Linked DNA regions of Vallitalea longa. The protein of the gene in region 2 interacts with the protein of the main gene of each other region in a pairwise test. Links are inferred from orthologs where the notes say so. Each region holds a gene or a part of one and is shown on either strand. Other genes may lie near its edges.

The links.
Region 1: the proteins of QMG30_RS12750 (region 2) and sfsA interact in binary tests that used the Escherichia coli proteins (3 or more experiments, as listed by UniProt). The link is inferred for Vallitalea longa from one-to-one orthologs.

What each region holds. Positions count from the first base shown.
Region 1 is NZ_BRLB01000022.1:12,668-24,538, forward strand. Bases 4,185-6,971 are described here. They hold sfsA (DNA/RNA nuclease SfsA), read right to left. Parts: upstream 6,037-6,971; coding sequence 5,332-6,036; downstream 4,185-5,331. Other genes in these bases: QMG30_RS21855 (PTS sugar transporter subunit IIC), read right to left, coding at 4,185-4,761; QMG30_RS21860 (transcription repressor NadR), read right to left, coding at 4,812-5,318; QMG30_RS21870 (hypothetical protein), read left to right, coding at 6,280-6,585; QMG30_RS21875 (glucose-6-phosphate isomerase), read right to left, coding at 6,623-6,971. Also shown: QMG30_RS21835 (hypothetical protein), read right to left, coding at 93-908; QMG30_RS21840 (hypothetical protein), read right to left, coding at 931-1,260; QMG30_RS21845 (RNA polymerase sigma factor), read right to left, coding at 1,241-1,813; QMG30_RS21850 (DUF4097 family beta strand repeat-containing protein), read right to left, coding at 1,856-3,256; more of QMG30_RS21855, read right to left, coding at 3,673-4,184; more of QMG30_RS21875, read right to left, coding at 6,972-8,062; QMG30_RS21880 (DeoR/GlpR family DNA-binding transcription regulator), read right to left, coding at 8,463-9,224; QMG30_RS21885 (MFS transporter), read right to left, coding at 9,246-10,505; QMG30_RS21890 (PHP domain-containing protein), read left to right, coding at 10,752-11,871. UniProt on the Escherichia coli protein: Binds to DNA non-specifically. Could be a regulatory factor involved in maltose metabolism.
Region 2 is NZ_BRLB01000007.1:77,239-89,282, reverse strand. What follows is about bases 5,032-7,991. They hold QMG30_RS12750 (glutamate-5-semialdehyde dehydrogenase), read left to right. Parts: upstream 5,032-5,867; coding sequence 5,868-7,115; downstream 7,116-7,991. Other genes in these bases: QMG30_RS12745 (DUF1292 domain-containing protein), read right to left, coding at 7,235-7,615; QMG30_RS12755 (5-formyltetrahydrofolate cyclo-ligase), read left to right, coding at 5,265-5,816; QMG30_RS12760 (DUF896 domain-containing protein), read left to right, coding at 5,060-5,272. Outside these bases: QMG30_RS12780 (NAD(P)/FAD-dependent oxidoreductase), read left to right, coding at 1-1,075; QMG30_RS12775 (carboxypeptidase M32), read right to left, coding at 1,171-2,673; proB (glutamate 5-kinase), read left to right, coding at 2,870-3,667; QMG30_RS12765 (hypothetical protein), read right to left, coding at 3,864-4,841; QMG30_RS12740 (NUDIX hydrolase), read left to right, coding at 8,054-8,671; QMG30_RS12735 (NUDIX hydrolase), read left to right, coding at 8,706-9,173; QMG30_RS12730 (tocopherol cyclase family protein), read right to left, coding at 9,187-10,143; QMG30_RS12725 (FAD-dependent oxidoreductase), read right to left, coding at 10,130-11,659; Holliday junction branch migration protein RuvA, read left to right, coding at 11,846-12,044. UniProt on the Escherichia coli protein: Catalyzes the NADPH-dependent reduction of L-glutamate 5-phosphate into L-glutamate 5-semialdehyde and phosphate. The product spontaneously undergoes cyclization to form 1-pyrroline-5-carboxylate.

The DNA.
Region 1 (11,871 bases), on a different replicon or contig from region 2:
ATTAAGATAGCTTATCAAACTATCTTAATTGTTATTTGGGTTACAGAATCATTCAATTCTATATAATGGAAAAGCTTAGTAATATATTTATATTAGTTTACTAAATTGTCTTTTTCATCATTGTAGTCAATATCTATTTCATTCTCTAGTATCTCATCTTCTATATTAACTTCTTGTTCTTTGAAACTATCATTTTCACTCTCGTAGTTTTCCCCATTATTTTTTTTATTAAAATCATCATATTCATCAGTAATATACCTATTATCATCTAATTCTTGTTCATCATTCATAACTGTTTTCTTTATTCGTTTTAATAATAATAGCCCACCTATAATTAGAATTATAGGTACAACAATTCTACTTATCGTTCTTCTTTGAACATATGTTAATTCTAAACATGAATTAATATCCAACAATAAATAGTTAAAAAGTAAGTAGACTCCTATAATAATTAATCCATATGCAATATATTTCTTCTTAATATTTATTTTAAGTATTTTGTTGCTTACTATATCTGTATTTAATATATCTTCATTATTATCGATTCTTTTTCTTATATGATATGCATCAAAGAAACTATAGAACCATATCACTATACCTAATAAAGCAACTATTGGTGTTTGATAACTAACATCAGCTAAGAACATGCATGAAATTATTAGTAACAAAAAGTATAGTCCTTTTTTCATTAATCCTAAATACATATGACCTACTCCAGGTATTAAGGATAATACAAATGCCCAAAACTTATTATATTCTCGATTGATATTATTATTCTTCAAGGATTCATAACACTCTTTGCAATATACAACATTCCCTGCTATAACTTTACATTGGGAACATAAATGTTTTCCACATTTTTTACATTTATATTGACTATCTCTATCTTGATGATAAAAGCATTTCATATAATTAATTCCTCCTTCTATCTTAATTAAAATAATTCATTATATTTGTTAACATATTATTGAAATTACATATGGTTTCTCTAAAACCATCATAAATATATGTGTTTGAATTTATAGTTAAAATATTAGTAATCAGAAGAAATACTCCTGTACATATAAGACTATTAGCCAGTTTTAATTCAAAAGAGTAATTAAAACTTTTTCTGGATTTTTTTTGTTCTGATTCATTCAAAACAGCTGTCATAATTTTATCTGTCAGGTATTTATCTCTTACTAAAGGTGGATGATTGTTAAGCAAATCAATCGTATCTACATCAAGTATCTCTAGTTGTTCATGTTTTTTGCAATTCAATAATCTCACCTCCAAAACCTTCTTTTATCAATTTTGTTTTTATCTGTTTTCTTGCTCTATATAATCTTGTTTCAATAGTTTTAGTTGATATGTTTAATATGCTAGATATTTCTTTATAAGTCAATTGATTGAAATGATACAATATAATTATTGATTTATACTTGTCTTTTAGGCTATATACAGTATTATGTATTACTTTTTGATATTCTTTATAAATAATTATATCTTCAGTATTATGATTTGACTTTACTTGTTTTACTTCTTTATCTCCAAAGTTCATTAAGCTTGAGAGGTTTCTTTTATCTTTCCTACCCCAATCTATGCATGTATTGATTGCTATTTTATACAACCAAGTAGATAATTTACTTTTATTTTTAAATGATGATATGTTTTGATATATCTTTATAAATATTTCTTGGCATAAATCCTCAGCATCATTATAATCGTTGGTATATTTATAAGCCATACTTAGAAATCTGTTTTGATATTCTTCAACAAGTGCTCTAAAAGCTATTTGGTCTCGTTCTATTAACTTTTCTATGGAATCATCCAAATAACCACCCACTTCATAAAGAAATCTATGATGCTTTTTATATTACTCAATTTCTATATCGCCATTATTAGTAGTTATATCAATCAAGCTATTATTGTCTCCGATTATGCTGTTTACTGATTGTTCGTTATCTTCTTCATCAATCTCCATATCAATTATTGAATTGATGTTACCGTATCTAGTCTTCAATTTGAATTGTCCTTGTTGATCATTAGGAATATCAATATTTACCCTTCCATACTTGTGTTCAATATCTATTTCTTTAACCTGTATATCATGATTATCTAAATTTATATCTCCATTTGTACTATATATGGATATATTTCCTCTAATCTTTTCTAATGTCATAGCACCATATTTGTTGGATAACTCTAAATTATTATCTACATTTTTTACAATAACTTCATTATTAGTAGTCTCTATATTTACCGATCCCTTAATGTCTTCTATTTTAACAGGACTATATTCTGCATCTATCTCTAAGTCCTTATTTACTGAATTACCATCTATTTCACCATTTTTTTGTTCAATAGTAACATTTCCCATAATATCTTCAAATTCTATTTTGTCATAACAATTTTTTATTATAAGGTCACTACCGATTTTTTCTATATCAACTACTCCGTTTTCATTTTTTATTTCAGTGACTCCACTTACATTACATACTTCTATATCTCCATACTTATTTTCTATATATAATTCATCACCTATATTTTCAACTTCAATATCACTATTACGGGAAGAAATTACAGTTTTTCCATTCACATCATACACATAAACATTGCCATTTTTATTACTTATGCTAACCTGTAGTTCTTTTGGTATTTCTATTGTATAATCCACATATGAATATATTTGTCTATGGTTATACATCTTATTATTAGAATTTATTTGTAGAATATTTTCTTCTTTTCTATCAATATCAATCATATTATCCGTTAATTCTTCTGCTTCTTCTTCACTTCCATAAGTATTTACATGGATTACTGCCTCTATATTTATATCTTTCCTCTCTGTTGCACTTACTTTTATATCTCCCCCATTGCTATCTATACTTATTGTTTCTAGGTTATCAGCATTTTCTACATAACTTTTAGTTATTTGGTATTGGTCTGTCATTTCAAACAACCTTCTAAAAATATTTCCTGATTCTTCATTATTTAGATTAATTTTAATATTAGTAAATAAAAAACAAACACTATATATTATTATAAGTAATATAATTGAAGAAACACTAACTTTTAACTCCATAGCAGAATTTCTTTTTTTGTAATACCAATCAAAGAAAATGAATTCCACCCCAATAAGTATGATACTTATTGCTACTAGTATTCTTAATGTCTTGTAAATGTCTATGGGTACAAAATTGTTTATTAACAAAATTATACCTAGTACTATCAGTGTCAGTGCTAAAGTTAAAGTTCCTAATTTTTTATGCTTCATTTTATTCCTCTCTTTCTAACAGATATTATATCTTGTATTAATCTCCCTTAAGATATACTAAATTAGTATCTATATGTATAGACGTTAATTATTTAGAAATCCCTTCAAAAATTTATAAATTTATTTAAATTACCTATCAACACAAAAATATAGCTATTTAATCAACATATATCCTTCAGCAATAGTCCATTTTGTAATACCTATCTTAATATGTATTAACCATACTTCATATTTGATTCATTATCAATACTGTCTTAAAATTTCTAATTATATATTAACTTAACTTATCCTCTCTTAATTTAATACATATAAATAAGGTATCTCAACCTATTTTTGGTGAGATACCTATGCTTTTATTCTATAAAATTCTTTATAAACCGATCTACATGGAATATTAAAGTTAAAAAGTCTATTAATTAACTATCTAGTTTCATATCCCCATATTTAATCCATCCTTTTTTTCTGAACAGCTCAGAAATAACTAACGTCAATATGGCTGGTAATACTATATGCAAAACAATTATCTTAGTAATCAGTATACCTGCTGACTGATTTTCAAACATCGTATCAAAAGTCATAATTTGTCCTACTAAACCAGCGGTACCCATGCCACCACCATAAGCACTGTTCTCCATCAAAAATAATTTAGTTGATATTGGACCAAGAATGGCACTAGCTAAAATAGGCGGCAGCCATATCCTTGGATTCTTGACTATATTAGGGACTTGTAACATTGATGTTCCTAAACCCTGAGCTACAAGACCATTCACTTTGTTTTCTCTATAACTTGCTACTGCAAAACCTATCATTTGAGTAGAACACCCTACCGTTGCGGCACCAGCTGCTAATCCACTTAGATTAAGAATAATAGATAGAGCGGCAGAACTAATAGGTAGAGTTAACATCATTCCCATTAATACAGAGACCAATATTCCCATAATAAATGGTTTTTGGACTGTTGCAAATTCAATAATATCACCAAGCCAAAACATAAATGAAGATATTGACGGTCCAACTAATAGACCAATACTACTTCCAACTATAATTGTTGTTATAGGTGTGAGTATAATATCAATCTTAGTTTTACCTGCTACCAGTTTTCCTATTTCAATACCAAAAATAACAGCAATAAAAGCTCCAAGGGGTTCTCCTGGACCAATAAGCAAAACATTACCATCAACAAAAGTCTGACCACTGATGATTTTACCGGCATATGCACCAACTAGACCAGTAACGGCTGATGAATACATTACTAAATTTGATGTCTTCAGCTTATGGGCCACACCTACACCAATTCCTGCTCCTGTCAATATGCTCGCAATGGAACCTATGCTAGTTAATGTATTCCCAATAAGATTGTCTCCAATTAAACTTCCTATCTGCTTAATGATCAATCCAACAATCAAAGTTGAGAATAATCCCATTGCCATACCACTCAACCCATCAATAAAATATCGGTTTATAATTTTATTAATGAATCCACTTTTCTTATTTCCTTGTTTCATAACAATCCTCCTGTAAATTCATGTGTCTTGTCACCTGTAATTAAATTTTTTTACATTAAAAATCCTTTTAATTTTAATTCTTTTTCAACTAAATCCAAAATCTTAGGATTACTTGCTTTTATTAAGTGATAATGTTCGCCATTCTTTAATCTCATAAGAGGTACTGATTCGTTGTTCTGAAGTTTTTTCATAAAATCATCTATATGTTTTCTAGAAGAAATCATAAGATTAGCAGTTATTTCACCATAAACAGGATGAACAACCATAACATTCACTATTGTTGCACCAAAATCCACCATTATTTCTAATTCTTCTTTTATCTGATGTTTTGAGTGTTTTACGGCCAATAGCTTAGTGAATTCCTTTTTGGTTTCATATATCATATAACCATTAGATGTCGAAATGATTTTGCACCCTTTAGCTCTAAGTAGTGCTATGTCTTGAACTATTACTTGACGACTTACTGAATATGTTTTGGCTAAATTTGATCCAGTTATTGGTTCTTCACTTTCTGTTAAAAGTTTTATAATATTAGTTCTTCTTTCTTCTCCTTCCATGATTTCACCTTCTTTAGTTGAATTCTGTTTCTAAGCATATTTTTGCTTTACTTCCAATAATTATTTCATCTTTTGTCACTAATGAATTATAACATAAAATTCTGACTCCTGCATCTTTTGCTTTCAATAAAGTTTTAGCAAATAATTTATCCGTCACATGATTAGGTTTGAATTTATTTATATCATCAATCTGTATCAGTAAAAACAGATTGCTTTCATATCCATTACATGTGGCATCAATGAGTTCTTCAAGATGTTTTGTTCCTCTTTTGGTGGGAGCATCAGGAAACATTGCTAGACCGTCATTTTCTAGAGTTACACCTTTGACTTCTATAAATCCTTTTTTGTTATTTTTTTCATAATATAAATCGAACCTGGAATTTTTATATTTCTGTTCTCTTTTTAGTATATCGCAATCAACAAATTCACGTATTTTATTATCAGCTATTGCTTCATATACCACATAATTAGGTACTTGAGAATCAATATTTATCAGCATATCGTCTTTATATGCACTTATCAATGAATATTTGGTTTTTCTATTAGGATTATTACTTTTTTGTAAAAATATTTTAGTTCCTTCAACTAGAATCTCTTTACATCTTCCAGTATTTTTAACATGAACAGTCTCTAGTATTCCATTTATTAATACTTTCGCTATAAATCTATTGGGACGTTCAATAAAAATACCTTCAACAATGTCTTTATAAATCATCATCTATTACCTTTCCTTAAGACTTCCATTATTTTAATAAATAAAAGATCCGAAAAAAACTCACATTAATATTATAACATGACCTGTAAAGAGAAGATTATCTATAGTATATCTGACATTTTATAGATATTACTTTATTAAGTCTTAATGAAAATAAAGGTTGAAGCTTGTTTATAATGCATATATAATAATATAAACGCTACTAATTAAAATCAAGAATTTTTTATCCGTAGAGAGGAAAATAATATGTTCAGACTTTGGGGAAAAGTTTATAAAAATAATAAAATGGTAAAAGATACTGTTATAGAGCAAATGGAAGATAATCTATCTAAAGATGCTCTGACTCATGATTGTCTTGATAAAATATGCTATGAATTTGATTTACAACATCCTATGTGGCTGAATGATAATTATAAAGATTATCCTGCATATGGGAAAACTTCATTTAAACAAGATCATTTTATAGAACAAATTGATTTTGATTACCTTGAAATAGAAATTATAGATGTTGAAAAAGAAAAGAAAAAAAGAAGAAGCATAATGAGATTATAATAAAAGGAGCTATAATAGCTCCTTTTATTATGTCTTATTAGATGATGTATTTATCATTCTTAGCCGGTCTTTTATCAAGTTCAGCTTTTTTTTCATCATATCCTGGTCTTCCAAACATAGCATATGTTGCATTTTTACCTTCTTCTACTCCAGGCTGGTCAAATGCATTAATATTCAATAACTCTCCTGCAAATCCAGTAGCTACTTCAAATAAGTATAAGATTTGACCTAATGTAAATTCATTAACTTCTGGTAAAGTTATAGTCATATTAGTTTGACCTGATTTCAATAGAGCATATTCAGTAGCCATTTGCTCTGTTTTTATTAATTTATTATGAGTCTCTCCACCTAAGAATCCAAGACTTGGAATATCGCCATATATCTTTGGAATATCTAGAGATGTCTTATATTTGTCAACACCTACAAATACGATAACTTTGTCTTTAGGTCCTTCAGAGTATAATTGAACTTGTGAATGCTGATCAGTAGCTCCTAGAGCTCTTACTGGTGTTTGTCCAGAATTTACCACATTCTTATCATTATCGTATTTCTTACCAAGTGATTCTGCCCATAATTGTGCATACCAATCACCAATGTATTTTAATGAGTCTGCATAAGGCATGATAACTGATATATTCTTACCTTTTTTCATTGATATATAATTAAGAATAGCATACATTGATGCAGGGTTCTTGAATGTATTATCTGTTTTACACATTTCATCCATATAAGCTGCTCCTGCTAACAATTCTTCAATATCTATACCGCACATAGCTGCTGGCAATAAACCAACTGGTGTAAGCTCTGAAAATCTTCCTCCAACTCCTGCAGGAATAACAAAGCTTTTGTATCCTTCTGTATCAGCTATAGGTCTAAGATTACCATTCTTAACATCAGTAGTACATACAATATGCTTCTTAGATTCTTCTTTACCTAATTTTTCTTCTAACATTTCTTTGATAATCATAAATTGGGACATTGTTTCTGAAGTACTTCCAGATTTAGTAATGACATTAAATAATGTTTTATCAAGATCGATGATATTAAATAAAGAAACAAGTTTTTCAGGATCAACATTATCCATTACATATAATTTTGGATATCCCCCTCTTTTTTCTTTAGATAATTCATTATAATAAGGATGATTAATGGCTTGTTGTACTGCAATTGGACCAAGTGCTGAGCCGCCGATTCCTAATACTACAAAAGCATCAAAATCATCTTTAACACTTTCTACATAAGATTTAATATCAGATACGACTTCTGCTTGATTGTATGGTAATTCTCTCCAGTCCATTCCTCCGTTAGTACGTTTTTCTACCATAGCTTTTTCAGCTTTTTCAATTTGTGCTTCCAAATCAGCTATCTCTGATTCATTAATACCGTTCTCACCAACATAAGCTGTCATCATATTATTAAAATCAAATCTTAATTTCATGCTTTCTTGCCAGTCTTTTTGTTCAAATATCTTGGACATTTATGTACCTCCTAGTTATTTTATTGTAAAGTCCATTTCATATTTATTATTAACCAATTCATATGAAACTTACCTTATTTATATTATTAGTAAAATTACTTGTTTTATTAATTGTTTCTGATTCCAACTTCTACAGTATACGAAAATTAAATTATCAAGATTAATTAATCTAAGTATATACTATATTGATTGAACGTTAAACTTATTTATCATGATATGTTAATCAAACAACAGTCTAAATTATAATATAATTCTAACTCCTTTGTAAAGAGTAAAAAGTTATAAAAAGCATGGATAATACCCACATAAATATATATAATCAACAAACCTATAGTAAAAAGCTACCCTTTATAAAATATCTGGAACTATTGAATTGTATAAGTCTACTATCTATAACAGATCATTTGATTACGTTGATTCCCTTTTCCTTATATCTAGCATATATTGAATCTTTCAAATTAGAATCTGTAATTATTGTATCCACATCATTTAAGTCACAAACTTTCAGTAAAGATACAACCCCGAATTTGCTGCTATCAGCCAACAATATTTTTTTCCCAGAACGTTCAATTAATTTCTTCTGTATAGGTATTGTTTCTAATTCGAATTCCGTAGCACCTTCTTTTAAAGATATTCCGCTAACGCTAATGAAAGATATATCTATATGAAATAAATTGATATAATTTTCGACTAGTTCTCCTTTTAGGGATTTATCTTTACTATTAACTATACCACCTAATAATATGATTGTATAATTATTTCGATCTATTAATTCTTCAACTACTAATATTGAATTAGTTAATATAGTTAATTTCTTAAAATTATATTTTAGAAGTTTTGCTATTTCTAATGTTGTAGTACCATTGTCTAGAGCTATAACAGATTCTTCAGATATATACTTAATTGCATTCTCCGCTATTTTAACTTTTTCTTCATTATGACTTTTTTCTCTTATCTTAAAGTCTACTGGTTTTGGATTAATCTCATCTAGCATTGCTCCTCCATGCACACGATGTAAAAATCCTTTACTCTCCATATGTTCTAAATCCCTTCTTACTGTTTCCACAGAAACACCAAAAAGTTCAATTAAATAAGAAGATTTCACTGAATTATTTTTCTCCAACAATTCAAGTATAATTTTATATCTTTCCTCTGCTAACAAAACTCCCACTCCTTCAATTAGCTAATATGTATTATTCATTACTTCTTTCATTTTTACTGCTATTTTATCATATTTAAGACTCATAAGCAAAGCTATCGTTCCTATTATCAAACAAACAATCCAAAAGACCATAACTCCATTCCATCCAAAAGAATCCACTAAAACACCTGTAACAAATGTTGAAAATCCCGCTGCAAAATACGAACAGAAATCTAAAAATCCCGCTACAGAAGAAGCCCTATTGTATTTTGAAAAATGCAATGGAATAACTCCGAGCAATAGAGTATTAGCTCCATACATTACAGCAGATAATAATCCCAAGAATAATAGAGCTGTTACTGTACTATATGAGCCGAACATAAAATATCCCAATACCGTAATTATACCTGCTATAAACAACCAAACTATGGTACGTTTTTCTTTATATTGCATTTTTTTATTTAAATAACTTGCTAACATCATACCTAATAAATTCATACAAGGTATAAATATTATATATTGAATTGTTTTATTGATATCAAGACTCTGTGTTTCCATAAATAAACTAGGAGCCCACAATGCGATAGAGTCTTTTATTATTCCTTGTACACAACAAGCTATGACAATATAAATCAATTTAGATCTTTTCACTACTTGAAGTAATGTGTACTTATCTTGATTTTCAGATATACTAGATTCTCTTGTATCATTTAGTACACATGATTCTTGCACCTTAGGTTTGTCTATAAAAAATATAAACCATATTATTGAATAAATAAATATAACTACTCCAGGTATTAAAAACACATAGTTCCAGCTATATCTTGATATTATTAATCCAGAACCTCCCCAAGCCAATAAGTAACCTGCTACCATTGAGGTTGATATACCTATGGAGACACTACTTCTCTTATCATATTCATACCAATTAGTTATTGATTTAACTATAGGACCCCATAATAAAGATTGTGCATATGCATTAACTACCCATAAAATTATCATTATCAAATATACATAAGAAAACCCAAAAAATATATTACATACAGCTGTTGTTATCAAACCCATAAATATAATTTTCCTAGCTGATACTTTGTCTCCTATTTGCCCATTAATCAATTGTCCAAAACCATATACCCAATAGAATAGTGTACCTATCAACCCTATACTTCCCTTTGACCAACCAAAAGTATTTTGAATTTGGGGAATAGCTACAGATAAGTTGACTCTTCCAAAATATATGCTGGCATATGCAGCCCAACATAAAATAAATATTTTTACCTGAGTTTTATTTAATTTTATCATTCCAAAAAACATCTCCTTATTATATAACAGCATATTTTTTCCTAATAAATACACATATATACAACTTTATGCAAATAATTATATCATAATTTTATTAAATCTCAAGGAAATAATATAATTTTATTTAGTTAAACGCTAATATTTACTTGCTATTACATATATATTAATATAACTTCACACAAATACTTGTTTGCTTAAATTCATTATGCTATAATAAAAAAAATAAGTATTTAAGGAGGATATGTGATGAATGAAGTATTACGTTTTTTTGAAGTCACCCCTAAAATAATTCTGGCGGATACAACAGTCGATATAAGAATCAAACCTTTGGTTAATCACGAATCTTTTGACTCTGATACTGATTATGAGGTTGTTTATTATCCTTTAGAACATTTTTCTAATAAAGGGGAATATAATTACCAAGATAAGTATATGGTTAGAGGGGAAAATGGTGTAATTGAATTAAACCAACATTTTACAGGAGAACAAGAGCATACAATTAGAATTACTAATACTAAAACCAAAAAAACATATTCTTTCAATTTCTATTCTGTAAAACCTGATTTATTTGATAGGATTCCTTATAAAGGAGATCTACATATGCACAGTCATCGCTCGGACGGAACAGAATCTCCTGCTTTTGTTACCGCATCTTGTAGAAAAATAGGATTTGATTTCATGGCATTAACCGACCATGGAAAATATTATCCGTCAATTGAAAGCAAAAATAGTTTTAAAGACGTTGAACTTGATATGTTGATAGCAAATGGAGAAGAAGTTCATCCCGAAAATAATAATGTTCATATTATTAATTTTGGTGGAAATTTCAGTGTTAATGAATATATGAAGGAAAATAAAGATGAATACTACAAAGAAGTTAAAGATATTGAAAAAACTATAGATATTGACGATGATCATGCAAGATATGAGTGTGCTTCTAGTGAATGGTGTTTCGATAAAATAAGAAAAGGAGGAGGATTATCTATCTTCTGTCACCCTTACTGGTTAATAGATTCTGGTTATTACATCTCCAATTCTGTCATTGATTATATGTATGACAATCAACCCTATGATGCTAATGAAGTTGTAGGTGGCTATCACAGATACGAATTTTCATCTAACACATTACAGATCGCTAGATATTATGAAGAGCGAGCAAAAGGTAAAGATATACCTATAGTAGGTGTGAGTGACGCTCATGGATGTGAAGATAGAGATTTATTCGGATGGTTCTTCAGTATAGTTTTTGCTCCTTCCAATAAGCAAACTGATATTATTGATAGTATCAAAGATCTTTACAGCGTAGGTGTTGAATATCCAGAAGGAGAAACCCCTCGTCCAGTAGGTCCTTTCCGACTTGTTAAAT
Region 2 (12,044 bases):
GAAAGATAAATTCCTAAGAAATAAAAAAGTACTGGAAGAATTCGTTGAATGTGGAGCACCAGAAGAGATTTTATATTATAATAAACCCCATATCGGTACAGATTATCTTAGAAAAGTTGTCAAGAACATTAGAAATAAGATAATTGAATTAGGTGGGGATGTGCGATTCAATAGCAAGGTCACTTCATTAATGGTAGATAATGATTCAATAGCAGGAGTTATCATAAATGATGATGAAAAAATATTATCAGACAAAATTATTCTTGCTATAGGACATAGTGCAAGAGATACTTTTTCTATGCTAAAAGATAATAAAATTCTTATAGAAAAGAAACCTTTCGCAATAGGGGTTAGAATCGAACATCCACAGGAATTGATTAATAAAGCACAATACGGTAATAGTTATGAAAACAAAAATCTTCCTGTTGCAGATTATAAATTAACCCATCATTGTAAAAATGGAAGAGGAGTATATTCATTTTGTATGTGCCCAGGGGGTTATGTGGTTAATGCTAGTTCAGAAGAAAATAGAGTCGTAACAAATGGTATGAGCAATTATTTACGAGATGCAGAAAATGCTAACAGTGCACTTCTTGTCAATGTAACTCCTATGGACTTTCCTGAAGATGATGTACTGGCTGGTGTAGCTTTCCAAAGAAAGTGGGAAGAGTTAGCGTTCATGGCAGCAGGAAGTAATTATAATATACCTGTACAGAAATCAATAGATTTCATAAATAATAGAATTTCTACAGAAGTTGGTAAAGTAAAACCTTCTTTACAAGATAATGCCAGTTTAGCCGATCTCAATGAGTGTTTGCCTTATTATGTATGTGATGCCATTAAAGAAGGAATAGCTGCTTTTGATAATAAAATAAAAGGTTTCGGATTAGATGATGCGATTCTATCAGGAGTTGAAACAAGATCTTCATCTCCTATCAGGATAATAAGAAACAAAGATTTTGAGAGTAATATAAAAGGATTATATCCATGTGGTGAGGGAGCAGGTTATGCAGGTGGCATTATGTCTGCTGCAATGGACGGAATAAAAGTAGCAGAGGCTGTAACCTCCAAGTAGATATAATGTTAATCTTGATAAAAATATCTTACCTTTATAAAAAGCCAATCCAGTATCAATTACTAGATTGGCTTTTGTACCATAGGTATTAATGATTATAGTTCATATATCTTGCTATATTTTTCTTCTAAATAATCAGTATAATATTTTGCATTGAGGGACTCACCTGTTGCTTTTTCAATTATCTGAGATGGTGTAAGTAACCTTCCGTATTTATGAACATTATCTCTTAACCAATTCCTTATGTTTGCTAGATTACCATTTTTTAGGTCATCATCAAAATCTATTGATTTTTTCATGGTATGTGTTAATTGTGAAGCATAAGCATTACCTAATGCATATGAAGGGAAATATCCAAAAAGTCCTTCAGACCAATGTACATCCTGTAATATACCTTCAGCATCATTTGGAGGTACAATTCCCATATATTCTTCATACTTCTTATTCCATAGTTCTGGTAAGTCTTTGACTAGAACCTTATTTTCGAATAATAATTTTTCTATTTCGTATCTTATCATGATATGTAGAGAATAAGTCAATTCATCGGAATCGGTTCTAATTAATGATTCTTCTGTTTTATTAGCTGCCAAATACATATCTTCACATGATACATCTTTCAAATTATCAGGAAATGTTTCTTTTACTATAGGATATAAGAATTCAATAAATGGTTTTGACCTTCCGATAACATTCTCAAAGAAACGTGATTGGGATTCATGTATTCCCATGGAAGTTCCAGTACCTAGAGTCGAGAAATTCAATTCTTCTCCTATGTTTTGTTCATAAATGGCGTGTCCGCCTTCATGTATTGTACTGAACAATGCTGGTAGCAAATTGTTTTCAAAATAATGTGTAGTGATTCTTACATCGTTTCTATCGAAGTTAGTAGTAAAAGGGTGTTCACTTTCTGCCATGATACCAGAATCCATATTGAACCCTAATTGCTCTAAGATACTTTTATTAAGTTCTTTTTGTTTTCCTATAGGATAATTCTTTTTGATGAAGCTATCATCAATTTCAACTTTTGATTCTTTTATCTTGGAAACTAGAGGGACAATACTATTTTTCAATTGACTAAAAAATTCATCTAAAATATCTGTAGTCAAACCTTTTTCATAATCATCTAATAAAGTATTATATGGGTGTTTCTTATATCCTCTATATTCAATAAACTTTTTATTGAATTCAATAACTTTCTCAAGATGTGGAGCAAAAGTTGAAAAATCGTTATTTAGCTTTGCATCTTCCCATGCAGCACTTGCTTTTGCTTGAACTTCTGTATAGTCAATTACAAGTTGTTGTGGTAATTTAGCTGTTCTATCATATTCATCACGGAATTCTTCTGCTTTTCTCATAGTTACATAATCAAGTTCGCTTTTATGATTTTCTAGATAAGTTAATAGTTCATTGAACTCATCGTTCACGATAGTTTTATATGCTTCTCCTGCTAGTATGGATAAAGTTTTTGCTCTGCCTTCTACGCTATTTTTTGGTGCACCTGTTGAAGCATCCCAATGTATAAGTGCTCCTGCATGATTAATTGCATGTAATTTATAGTCGATATCATTAAGTTGTTTGATTGCCTTATTAATGTCCATAAGATATCACCTCTCTTTTATATTTGGAACCTTATTTTTCCATAAATACATTATAACAATAAAATAATGATAATGGAACTTATTTTCCTTGATTATTTTACCTATGTCATGTAAAATAGAAGAAGTTTATTATTGTAATACAATAAAGTTATGATAAATTACATAAATTACTGCAGAATATAAGGTGGAATTATTAATGAATATACGCGAGAAGTTAAGAGACAAAAAGAAAATAATAGTTAAAGTTGGTTCTTCTTCATTGACATATGAGGAAACAGGTGAAATAAATTATTTTCGATTAGAGAGACTTATTAGAGAAATAACGGATCTGAAAAATATGGGTAAAGATGTTATTCTAGTAACATCAGGTGCTATTGCTGTTGGAACCAAAACCATGAATTTACCTAATAGACCCAATTGTTTAGAAGAAAAACAAGCTGTTGCAGCTGTAGGACAAGCAAATTTGATGATGATATATCAAAAGATATTTAGTGAATATAATCAACATGTAGCCCAGATACTAATTACTAAAAATTTGATTGACCAGCCAGTAAGAAGACAAAATGCACAGAATACTCTTAATACGTTATTGAAAATGGGAGCAATACCGATTGTTAATGAAAATGATACGGTTGCAACTGAAGAAATAGTGTATGGTGATAATGATACATTATCTGCAATAGTTGGTAAATTAGTTAGTGCTGATTTATTGATTTTATTATCCGATATAAATGGTCTATATGATTCGGATCCTAGAAAAAATGATGATGCTAAACTTATTCCTCATGTTACGGAGATTACAGACAACATTCAACATATGGCTGGTGGTGCTGGTACGGTTAATGGCACAGGCGGTATGGCAACTAAGATTAGTGCAGCCAAAATAGCTACTAGCAATGGGATAGATATGGTTATTGCGAATGCCAGTGTTGATAATGTTATTGAAAAAATAATTTACGGAGAAGAGATCGGTACTTTATTCATAGCAAAATAGTACTTTGAATTTTATCATTAAATTAAAAATACTAAAGGATTATAATTACTAAATACATTGATAGGTAGAGTTATTTATATTTCCTATTAAAGCTTTTCGTTTAAGAAATGAAAAGAGAAGTAATATAATCCTTTAATTTTAAATTCTTTTAATTTCAAGTTTTATAATATAAATATTATTTACTACTAATTAATTTCTAGCTGGTTTTATCTATCAAACTATTAATTGATTTAACTGCAATCTTGTTAGATATTTCTATTACAGGTATATTTTTTTCTTGTACTTGACTCATTAAGTTATCTATTATTGAACTCAATATCTTAGCATCTTTTTCACTAACTTTTTTAGCATTTTCAGATTCTTTTTTCCATTCACTTTCTAATTTTGTATAAAAACCATTAATGTCATCAAATTTCTTTAATTGAGCTAGATATTTAATTTTATATAGATAATATTTTAATTTTATAAGTCCAGCTTTTTTATCTTTTTCTTCTAGAGTCAGAACATAACTACAATATTTATAAAGGTCAGCTGCTTTATTTTGTATAGCTAAATCATTATCAGTTGTTACTAGTTCAGGATATTCTTTTAACAACTCTTCTTGCGGTAAAATGATTTCTTCTGGTTTTTCTTCTTCTTCAGATTTATTTTCTTCTCCTGCTGTACTGGATGAACCACTACCAGATGATTCACCACTACTTTCACCATCACCACTACTAGAACCACTTGATTTAGAAGTATCTTGCCCCTGTGATTCTTCTTCTCCACCTTGAGAGCCCTGTTGGGAAGACATTTGTGTGATAAGTTTGATTTGACTCTTTTCAACATCAATAGCAACTTTCTGAATCTTTTGTTTATTAGCTTCATCAGTTATGTTTTTACTTAGATCATTAATTAAGGCTTTGAAATCTACTGCATTTTCATCATTATCGGTAATATAATATATTCCAACTTCATTGGCTTTTTCATGGAAATTAATTAGTTCTTCATAACATTTTATATAATCTTTTTGTTCTAGAAGGTCAATAATTTCATCAGTAATATTTACTAATTGGTATTTTAATGATTTATTTACAAGAGTAGAATTTGTTTCGTTTTCTTTTTGTTCACTATTTGAACAACCAGTAATGACCATTATTAATAATATAAATGGTATAATAATTTTTCTATTCATCTTATTCACTCCAAGTTTATATAATATTGTTGGACTATAGTTATTATTTGATATTAGCTGTGAAAAAATACAATTATAATATAAAAAAAAATAAAATAAGGGGCATCATAATAATATTTTATAAGAAAAGCTTGATTAGTTACGTATTTGAGATTAGAATAGACATAATAAATATATAACTGCAATGAATGATTAGTAGTAAATGACAGGAGGAAAATATGGAAAAGAAAAAAATAGACCGTATTAATGAGTTATATAAAAAAAACAAAATCGAAGGGCTTACTGATGAAGAAAAAATCGAACAATCACTCCTTAGAGAAGAATATCTAGAATCTGTAAGAAAAAATTTTAAAAGCACAATGAATACCATTAAATTAAAAGATGAAAAAGGCAATATAACTCCGTTAAAGCCTAAACATAAAAATGACTAAAAAAGAAATAAGGGAATGCTATCTAGATAGACGTAAAAAAATGTCTAAGGATGATGTGATTAATAGAAGTATGGTTATATATAATAAAATAATAACCAGTGAGTTATATAAAGAATGTAATGAATTGTTTATATACGTAAGTAATTTTAATGAAGTTGATACTATTAAGATTATTGAAAAAGCATGGGAAGATAATAAAACAGTAGCTGTCCCTAAGGTAGAAAAAAAGGGAATCATTAAATTCTATTATATTAATTCTACAAAAGATTTAAGAAAAGGTAAATTCAATATATTGGAACCTAGTACTTTAATAGAAGCAGTACCATCAAATAAAACTCTTTTTATAATGCCTGGAGTGGTATTCGATAAAACTAAAAATAGAATTGGTTTTGGCGGCGGTTATTATGATAGATATTTGTTTAAATATAGAGAAGTTTTTATAAATATTGCTATATGTTATGACTACCAGTTACTGGATATGATTCCATCTGATGTTTATGATGTTAAACCAGATTATATTTTTACAGAGTTACAAGTTATTTAATAGATTCCTTTACTATTTAACAGTAAAATAAATTAACAGAGGTGAATTGACATGAATGAATTAAACATAAAAGGTCAAAAAGCAAAAAAATCTAGTTTTACACTGGCACAATTATCTTCAAATGATAAAAACAAAGGGTTGAAAGCAGTTGCTGATGCCATATTATTAAACGAAAAGGATATAATTGAAGCTAATAAAATTGATGTGTCAAATGCAGAAAAAAATGGTGTGAAAGGTTCTTTGGTTGATAGATTGACTCTTGATTCTAATCGTATAAAATCTATGGCTGAAGGTATTATGAAGATTATTCAACTAGATGATCCTATTGGTGAAGTAATGTGGATGAAAAAAAGACCTAACGGTCTTGAAATAGGGAAAAAGATTGTACCACTTGGTGTTATAGGAATTATATATGAAGCAAGACCTAACGTTACCGTAGATGCTTTCGCATTATGTTTTAAAACTGGTAATGCTGTAATTCTTAGAGGAGGTAAAGAAGCTATAAATTCTAACCTCAAAATCATAGAAATCATTAAAAATGCTTTAATTAGTGTTAACATGCCTAGTGATGCTGTGTCACTCATTGAAGATACTAGTAGAGAATCAGCAACAAAAATGATGAAACTTAATGAATATCTGGATGTATTGATTCCAAGAGGAGGAGCTGGACTTATTCAAGCTGTTGTAAATAATTCGACAGTTCCTGTAATTGAAACTGGAGTAGGTAATTGCCATTTATATGTAGACGAATATGCTGATTTGGAGATGGCAGTGAATATTTTGGTTAATGCTAAGACTCAGAGACCTGGAGTATGTAATGCATGTGAAAGTATTGTAGTCCATACGGACATAGCAGCGAAATTTTTACCTACAGCATGTAAAAAACTTAGAGAACATAATGTGGCTATTGTAGGAGATCCTATAGCGAAATCAATTGTACAAGACATTGAACCTGCTTCTGAAGAAGATTATGGAAAAGAATACTTAGACTATAAGATATCAATTAAAGTTGTTAACAATATAGATGAAGCGATTGAACATATTAATAAATATAATACTAAACATTCTGAATCAATTATTACTGAAAATTATTCTAATGCAAGAAGATTTTTGAATGAGATTGATGCAGCAGCTGTTTATGTTAATGCTTCTACTAGGTTCACAGATGGTTTTGAATTCGGTTTTGGAGCTGAGATTGGTATCAGCACCCAAAAACTTCATGCTAGAGGTCCTATGGGGTTAAAAGAATTGACAACATCAAAATATGTGATTTATGGAAATGGACAAATAAGAGAATAATATATCTGTTATATAAATAATATAAAAATAAAATTTATATAGACAAAGATTATTATAATAAGTAATTTATTTAAAGCTAAAGTTGTCATATATTTGACAACTTTAGCTTTATGTGAAATTTATTGGTCATCATCTATAGAATCGTCTTCTTCTTCTTCAATAAGCTGCATAAATGTTTTGGATACTATATCAAATTCATCATCATCTTCAATATTATCAAGTTCGATATCATCATCACTGGATGCTATATATTTATAAAGAAGAACGTCATCCTCATCCTCTGGAAGTAAAGCAATATACTCATTATTGTTTGCTTCGAATACCCCCAAAACTAAGCATTCAAGAGTTTCGTCATTGTCAAGAGTCAATGTTATAGTCTCATGATCATGTTCATGCTCGTGATTGCAACAATTTTCCTCATGGTCATGACAATGGCAATCCTCATGCTTTGAATTGTGTTCATTATTGCAATTACAGTTGTTATTATTTTCTTTACTCATTATAATTCTCCTGTCCATATAATTATAATTAATTATATTTAATATTTTAACTTTTTATGAACTTAATATAATTGATATATGAATAAGTTCAATATTAGTTTGTTAAGTAAGATTAATATTATTGAAAATCTACCTAATCATTATATTATATATATTAGCATATTGAAAGGGAAAAATTAATAGATATCTATGTTTTTCACTCTAATACCATATCTGGATATGATTAATAATCATTATAATAATATTATTATTTGTATTTTCCCCATTTTTCCCAAATAATATCCTAATATATATATCATATAATTGATTTACGCTATATACAAAAAAGACAAATATATATATAATAAAAAATATATTGCGATAAAAATCTAAATAAAATGATGAATTCTATCATGAATTTATACATATATAATTTTTAGTTAGGATAGGAGGAGCAAAATGAATAACAAGTGGTTACAATGGGCTAAACAATTACAATCGATAGCTCAGTCAGGATTAGCATTTTCCAAAAATGAATTTGATATTGAAAGATTTGAAAAAATAAGGAACATCAGTATAGAAATAATGAGTGAATATACAGAGTTAAGTAATGACAAGATTAGAACATTATTTGCTAACGAATCAGGATACCAAACTCCTAAAATAGACGTTAGAGCTGCTATATTCAAGAATGGCAAGATACTGTTAGTTAATGAAAAGAAAGATAAAAGATGGTCAATGCCAGGAGGATATGCTGATATAGATTTAAGTATATCCGAAAATGCGAAAAAGGAATCTATGGAAGAAGCTGGAGCTAATGTAGATCCAAAACGTATTATAGCTGTTCTTGATAGAAATAAATATATCAAAGATGATTATCCATATGCCATATATAAGATATTTGTTGAATGTGATTATATAGATGGTAGGTATACTGACAATTTAGAGACATCAAATGCAAAGTTTTTTGAATATGAAAATCTACCTGAACTGTCTGTAGGTAGAAATACTAAAGATCAGATTAAAATGTGCTTTGAAGCAAGAGAAACAGATATACTTGAACCAATATTTGATTAGGTTACTATAAGAATATGAACTATGGAGGTATACAATGAGTGATTACATACATGAATTAAGAAAAGAGGTTGGTAATAGACCTATAATACTCAGTACATCAGGTGCTGTCTTAATTGATAATAATAATAGGTTCCTGATGCAACATAGGACTGATAATGATACTTGGGGACTACCTGGTGGTGTTATAGAATTAGGAGAAACAGTAGAAGAAGCTGCAAGAAGAGAAGTATTCGAAGAAACTGGATTGACAGCTTATGATCTTAAGCTATTTAATATTTATTCCGGTGAAGATCAACATTACACTTATCCCAATGGAGATGAGGTATATTATATTTGCATAACTTATTATACTAGAACATACGAAGGCAAAATAAAAATAGATGGAATAGAAAGTAAAGACATTAGATTTTTTGATGTTAACAATTTGCCTAAAAATATAAGTAAGCCTGTTAAATGTATTGTAAATGACATAGTTAATAAGATTACTAATGAATCAGTCTAAAAAGTGTGGAATATTAATTATATTCCACACATCCATTACAAGAAATATCTTCTAAAACAATATTATTACTATGAATTAATTTTACTTTGATTTTTGCAGACATACTTTCGATGATTTTCCTATTCATATCTCCATTTTTAGGTGCTGTGAGTATATTGTTATTACTACAAAAGGTATTTATCTGCAATGTGTAATTACCTTGAGTAATCTCTACATGTAGCTTATTTCTCGAACACAGCAATTTCTTTATTCTAGCATTTAGATAGGTTGCGAATCTATATTCTTTACCATTAACATATACTACACATATTAATCCTGTAAAAGTCCGTTTGACAAAAGGTATAGATGCTATGGAACACATTAAACTTGTATTGCTGTTTGCAAATGTATTTGAATGTATCCACACCCACTGTTTTGGAAAAGATGTACCGAAATCTTTTTCTAGATATCCGGTACCATTATTAAAATTGATAACCTTGCCGTTAACATTCAGATAACCTTTCAGAGAATGAGATAAACTAATCAAGCTGTGAAAGCATTCCATAAACGGAATATATCGATAATATCCCATAATTGTAGGTAACTTTACATTTCTTTTTATATCTGTAAATTCGCCAAGAATAATTTTACCTTTAATATTATAATGGATATGTTCAATATTAACTATTATTCGGGATTGTGAAAAAATACAGTTACCAATATTAATAACAAAGGGTTTATCAGAGTATGAAAATGATTTTATCGGATATGGAATGTATATTGGGAAATTATTCGAATTGTCAATGAACTGAATGAATGCATGACGTTTATAATGGTTATTACTAGTTGAAAACCCTGGGATAAATGAACAAGAATAATTATTGTCAGCATCTACACATTTGTAATACCAACCTTCAAAATAATGCCTTTTATTTATATTACCTTGTACACAAATGGGATTATAAAGTTTATACAGTTTATTCTTCTTCATAATCATCAACATCCAATTCAATTCTTTTTAGATTTTCATTAGCCGGACCATCTATAAATGTTCCATCATAATTAAAACGTGAACCATGACATGGGCAATCCCATGTTTTTTCAGCATCATTAAATTGTAATTTGCATTTCATATGTGGACAAGTAGTGTCTACTAAATATAATTTATTATTCTCATCACGATAAGCACCAATGGTTCTATTGTTAACTTTAATAACTATACCTTCAGTTGGTTTTATCCTGTCAATTTCTTCAGAAGTTACTTTATATCTACTAGTTATGAATTCACTGCCAGAATTTACTGAGTCAGTAAACATATTTTTAATACTGTCCATTGTAAAAGTACGTGAAGGATTAAAAATATCTTGCCAAGGGTTAGTACCTTCTACTATTAAATCCTTTATGATCATAGCTGCTACTGTACCATTGGTCATCCCCCATTTACCATATCCTGTTGCTACATAAATATTATTATAATCTTCATTCAATAAACCAATATAAGGAATTTTGTCTATGGTGATATAATCTTGGGCAGACCATTTACATTGCATAGTTACATCACAGTATAATTCATTAGCATAATCCATGAGGATCTTATAATTATTATTTTCATCTTCATTTTCACTCTGACCGGTTTTATGAGTTTGACCACCTATTAGTAATAATCTATCATTGGCATCTTCTGTATATCTAAAAGAACGAGTATTTCTATCACAGCTTATATACATTCCTTTTTTTAACTTGGATTTGCCATCAATACCTATAACATATGAAGTATAAGGTGACATTCTAGCAAAATATAAATGACCTTTTGAGAAAAAAGGATAGTGAGTGGCTATAATTATGTTATTAGCAGTAATCGTATTAGAATCAGTAGTTACAATACTCTTTTTGGGGTCAATATCTATAGCTTGTGTATTTTCATATATCTTACCCCCGTTTTTCACAAAAAGACGTGCTAATTCTAAGATGTATTTTCTTGGATGAAATTGAGCCTGTTCCAAAAAACGTATTCCTCCGTCAATACCAAAAGGAAGGTCAGTAGAGTCAACAAATTCCGCAGGCAAACCTAGGCTTAGTGCCGCCACTAGTTCTTTGTTGATTAAAATATTGTTATATTCATCTGTAGTATAGACGTAAGATGGTTCTATATTAAGATCACAGTCAATATTATATTTACCTACCAAATCAATAATGAACCTTATTGCTTGTTGATTAGCATCAGCATATTGTTTCGCTAATTTTTCACCAAAATTGTCTATAAGATATGAGTAAATTAGATTATGTTGGGAAGTTATTTTACCAGTTGTATGTCCAGTAGTTCCTAGACATATTTTTTCTTTTTCTATTATAATCGTTTTGAGACCTTGTTGTTGCAAAAGAAAAGCAGTAGTAATTCCTGTAATACCGCCTCCAATGACAACACAGTCTACAGAAACATCTTCTACTAGTTCATCATAATTCGTAGTAGGTGTTGATTTAATCCAATATGAGTCATATTCATACAAGTGTAATCCCTCCTAGAATGTATTAAAATATATTATAGTTATTACCAAATTGAATATCAGTTAGTCAAAGTTCATTAAGTAAAAAATATTTAATTGAATGTTTTAGTAAAACTTGTAATGAATGGCAAAATCAAGTATAATAGGAACAAACGTTCCTAACACAATATTGTAAAAGTAGGTGGTAAATTGATTTCGTACATAAAAGGAACTCTAGAATATATTGGTGATGATTTTATAATTATTGAGGCTCAAAATATAGGCTATGAGATAAAAATATCTATATCAGCAATGCAGAATTTACCTAGTATTGGTGAAAGTGTTAAAATGCATACTTATTTATACGTTCGTGAAGATGCTATGTTATTATATGGATTTCTGACAAGAG